DNA from 2 places in the Solibacillus sp. FSL H8-0538 genome. Region 1 is predicted to be linked to the other one. Evidence: a T-box and tRNA genes for the amino acid it is inferred to sense, from the RefSeq annotation. Region 1 holds a T-box; the other holds one or more tRNA genes.

Region 1 (2,170 bases):
CGGATATCATCCACCCCGTATTTTAACATCGCGATACGTTCTGCACCGATACCGAATGCAAAGCCTGACACTTTCTTCGGATCGTAGCCAGCCATTTCAAGTACATTCGGGTGAACCATACCAGCACCTAAAATTTCGATCCAGCCAGTTTTCTTACAAACGTTACAGCCTGATCCGCCACATTTGAAGCAAGAAACGTCTACTTCTACAGATGGCTCTGTGAATGGGAAGAATGATGGACGTAGGCGGATTTCACGTTCTTCACCGAACATTTTCTTCGCTAGTGCATTAAGTGTTCCTTTAAGATCGCTCATGCGGATGTTTTCGCCGATGACAAGGCCTTCTATTTGCATGAATTGGTGTGAGTGCGTTGCGTCATCTGTATCACGACGGAATACTTTACCTGGGCAGATGATGCGGATTGCTTCGCCTTTTTTCGCTTCCATTGTACGGGCTTGTACTGGAGACGTATGTGTTCGAAGTAAGATTTCTTCTGAGATATAGAATGAATCTTGCATATCACGTGCCGGGTGACCTTTTGGCAAGTTAAGTGCTTCAAAGTTGTAGTAATCTTTCTCGACTTCTGGACCTTCTGCAATCTCATAACCCATTGCGACGAATAAGTCCTCAATTTCTTCGATTACGCGAGTAAGTGGATGACGGTTTCCCGCTTTCACTGTTGCACCTGGTAAAGTTACGTCGATTGACTCATTTTCAAGCTGTTCAAGGATGGCTTGCTCTTCCAGTGCAGTTACTTTTGTTTCTAGCACAGCTGTTACGTTTTCACGTACTGTGTTGACAAGTGCCCCCATTTTTGGACGTTCCTCAGCAGATAATTTACCCATACCTTTAAGTAAATCTGTGATTGGTCCTTTTTTACCTAAATAGGCAACGCGGACGTCATTTAGTTCTTTTAGGTCGCTAGCTGCTTCAATTTTCGCTAACGCTTCTTGTTCTAGTTGCTTTAATTGTTGTTCCATTGTTTGAATTCCTCCTTGTAAAAGTGCGTGCAGCCAAAAAAATGTTTGTTCATGGGCATTTGCAGGTGATCTCTATCAGTTATGGCGAGTTATCTATCTCGTCAGAAAAGTTATCTATCATTCGCCCACAAAACACAGGCCAAACACATTGTTTAGGCATTAGAAAGACACATCTCACCCCAAAATAGGGGGAAGATGATGTCCTTTATTATGTGGTTATGGAAGTTATACTTTCTTAACCACAAAAAACCCCGCCCCTATAAAAGGGACGAGGACGAGTTTCGCGGTACCACCCTAGTTATTGCAACTCGTGCAATCACTTCATTTGAAATAACGACTCTTCGCCGGCTAACCTTTCATCAGGCGTACTGAATCCCGGTAGCTGCTCGCGGGGTGAACTTCAATATTCATGTTTGTACGCAAGCTTACAGTCAAGGCTCGCATTCCCTAAAACAAACAATAGAACATCTACTCTTCCCGGTCGATGCATTTTAATCATTATTAATTTACATCTTTCATAGTACGACAGTTTCGTTTTCGTTTCAAGCGTTAACGTACAAATGCATACAGTAAAATCCCAGTAGCAACAGCGACATTTAGTGATTCTGCTTGTCCTAAAAGCGGGATAATGACATTTTGATCTGTTTTTGCAAGAAGTTGCGGACTAATACCACTACCTTCATTGCCAACGATTAATGCAAATGCATCACTTGCTTCAATGTCTTTATAAGATACAGACTCTTCTAATGAAGTACCGTATACTTGCACTCCATCCTCTTGTAGGTTTTCCACCCATTCAAGTAACTCGCCGCGCACTACGGGAATATGGAAGTGAGAGCCTTGAGCAGAGCGCACTGTTTTTGGATTAAATGCATCCGCACAGCCTTTTCCTAAAATAACAGCATCAATACCTGCAGCATCTGCTGTGCGAATCATCGTGCCGATATTGCCTGGATCTTGCACGGCATCCACAAGTAACACTTTACGCCAGCCTGCCATTTCAATTTCAGTTGCCATGCGCTGTTTGCAATGTGCAAACACACCTTGAGAGCTTTCTGTTTCTGCAATTTCTTTTGCAACAGCTTCATTTACTTGTACCATTTCTACTTCGTCAATTGCCCAAAGTAAAGGTAGGTCGACATCTTCACGTACGATAATTTGTACGATTTGGTCACTATTTTTCAATGCTT
Region 2 (2,170 bases), 180 kb from region 1:
TCATGAGACTACTTTTCCCTTTTAAATACCCACCAAATGCCGATACGCTTAACTTCAGTGGGATACTGACTAACAGATGAATATGATCTGGACATGCCGTTGCTTCAATAATTTCTACACCTTTTCTTTCACATAGTTGGCGTAGTATACGACCTATGTCCGCTTTTATTTGACCATAAATAATTTGTCTTCTGTACTTTGATGCGAAGACGATGTGATACTTACAATTCCATGTTGTATGTGCTAAACTTTTATTATCCATTTTGGGTACTCCTTTCGTACGAAGTCAGTTGACTAGACCTGACTTTATTGTACGACTGGAGTTTTTTTTTTGTCCATAGCTAAAAGCTTTTTGGAACCCCCGGCATAGCAGGGGGGTTTCAAAACATACAAAAAAAAGATTGAGATGATTTAATCATCTCAATCTTTTAGTATGACCCGTACGGGATTCGAACCCGTGTTACCGCCGTGAAAGGGCGGTGTCTTAACCGCTTGACCAACGGGCCTAAAAACATACTTATGGCGGAGAAGGAGGGATTCGAACCCTCGCACCGCGTTAGCGATCTACACCCTTAGCAGGGGCGCCTCTTGAGCCACTTGAGTACTTCCCCAAAATAAAAAATGGCTCCGAAGGTAGGACTCGAACCTACGACCGTCCGGTTAACAGCCGGATGCTCTACCACTGAGCTACTTCGGAACAATGACATGGTGGGCCTAAATGGACTCGAACCATCGACCTCACGCTTATCAGGCGTGCGCTCTAACCAGCTGAGCTATAGGCCCATTCAAAAATGGAGCGGGTGAAGAGAATCGAACTCTCATCATCAGCTTGGAAGGCTGAGGTTTTACCACTAAACTACACCCGCAAAAAATGGTGGGTCAGGACGGAATCGAACCGCCGACACTTAGAGCTTCAATCTAATGCTCTACCAACTGAGCTACTGACCCATAATTTAAAAATGGCGGTCCCGACCGGGATCGAACCGGCGATCTCCTGCGTGACAGGCAGGCATGTTAACCGCTACACCACGGGACCATTTTGGTTGCGGGGGCCGGATTTGAACCGACGACCTTCGGGTTATGAGCCCGACGAGCTACCACTGCTCCACCCCGCGACAATAATAATTAATTTAATAAAATGTAGATTGAGTTTTAAAGGCACCATTTAATTTGATTAAAAATGGAGGAGGTAGAGGGATTCGAACCCCCGCGCGGTTTAACCCGCCTGTTAGTTTTCAAGACTAATCCCTTCAGCCGGACTTGGGTATACCTCCATGGCTGTATTTAAATGGTGGACCTTACAGGACTCGAACCTGTGACCGGACGGTTATGAGCCGTCTGCTCTAACCAACTGAGCTAAAGGTCCTTTAAGATGGCGGCAGAGGGAGTCGAACCCACGACCTTTCGGGTATGAACCGAGTGCTCTAGCCAACTGAGCTACACCGCCAGGATCTTTATAATGGTTAAAAATGGTGGAGCCTAGCGGGATCGAACCGCTGACCTCCTGCGTGCAAGGCAGGCGCTCTCCCAGCTGAGCTAAGGCCCCAAAATAATGGTCGGAATGACAGGATTCGAACCTACGACCCCTTGGTCCCAAACCAAGTGCTCTACCAAGCTGAGCTACATTCCGTCTATATGGCGCGCCCGGCAGGAGTCGAACCCACAACCTTCTGATCCGTAGTCAGACGCTCTATCCAATTGAGCTACGGGCGCTATTATTTGTTATTAAAAAATAAATGGTGCCGAGGGCCGGAATCGAACCGGCACGGTGATCACTCACCGCAGGATTTTAAGTCCTGTGCGTCTGCCAGTTCCGCCACCCCGGCACATGTTGGAGCGGAAGACGAGGTTCGAACTCGCGACCCCCACCTTGGCAAGGTGGTGTTCTACCACTGAACTACTTCCGCATGTGCATAAGAATTTTTTATTCTGACAGTATATGAAATTAAATGGTGCGGGTGAAGGGAGTCGAACCCCCACGCCTTGCGGCGCTAGATCCTAAGTCTAGTGCGTCTGCCAGTTCCGCCACACCCGCAGCAGACAAATATGAAAATGGTGAGCCATGAAGGACTCGAACCTTCGACCCTCTGATTAAAAGTCAGATGCTCTACCAACTGAGCTAATGGCTCTCTAAATGGTGCCGGCGAAAGGAGTCGAACCCTCGACCTAC

Evidence for each region. A T-box is a leader RNA that pairs with one kind of tRNA and senses whether it is charged. The one in region 1 lies ahead of pheS (phenylalanine--tRNA ligase subunit alpha), so its partner is inferred to be a tRNA-Phe.
Region 2: it has a tRNA-Phe gene. The T-box ahead of pheS (phenylalanine--tRNA ligase subunit alpha) is inferred to sense a tRNA for this amino acid. The anticodon was not compared.

The regions. Positions count from the first base shown of each region.
Region 1 is NZ_JBBOPI010000001.1:2,651,780-2,653,949, forward strand. Features, by position in the region: gene pheS (phenylalanine--tRNA ligase subunit alpha) at 1-980, opposite strand, end outside; T-box leader at 1,242-1,474, opposite strand; gene MHH87_RS12590 (TrmH family RNA methyltransferase) at 1,530-2,170, opposite strand, start outside.
Region 2 is NZ_JBBOPI010000001.1:2,836,349-2,838,518, forward strand. Features, by position in the region: gene tnpA (IS200/IS605 family transposase) at 1-262, opposite strand, end outside; tRNA gene MHH87_RS13490 (tRNA-Glu) at 435-506, opposite strand; tRNA gene MHH87_RS13495 (tRNA-Ser) at 521-611, opposite strand; tRNA gene MHH87_RS13500 (tRNA-Asn) at 623-697, opposite strand; tRNA gene MHH87_RS13505 (tRNA-Ile) at 707-783, opposite strand; tRNA gene MHH87_RS13510 (tRNA-Gly) at 793-866, opposite strand; tRNA gene MHH87_RS13515 (tRNA-Phe) at 873-948, opposite strand; tRNA gene MHH87_RS13520 (tRNA-Asp) at 961-1,036, opposite strand; tRNA gene MHH87_RS13525 (tRNA-Met) at 1,041-1,115, opposite strand; tRNA gene MHH87_RS13530 (tRNA-Ser) at 1,182-1,274, opposite strand; tRNA gene MHH87_RS13535 (tRNA-Ile) at 1,290-1,366, opposite strand; tRNA gene MHH87_RS13540 (tRNA-Met) at 1,374-1,447, opposite strand; tRNA gene MHH87_RS13545 (tRNA-Ala) at 1,471-1,546, opposite strand; tRNA gene MHH87_RS13550 (tRNA-Pro) at 1,554-1,630, opposite strand; tRNA gene MHH87_RS13555 (tRNA-Arg) at 1,637-1,713, opposite strand; tRNA gene MHH87_RS13560 (tRNA-Leu) at 1,738-1,826, opposite strand; tRNA gene MHH87_RS13565 (tRNA-Gly) at 1,833-1,907, opposite strand; tRNA gene MHH87_RS13570 (tRNA-Leu) at 1,951-2,035, opposite strand; tRNA gene MHH87_RS13575 (tRNA-Lys) at 2,054-2,129, opposite strand; tRNA gene MHH87_RS13580 (tRNA-Thr) at 2,136-2,170, opposite strand, start outside.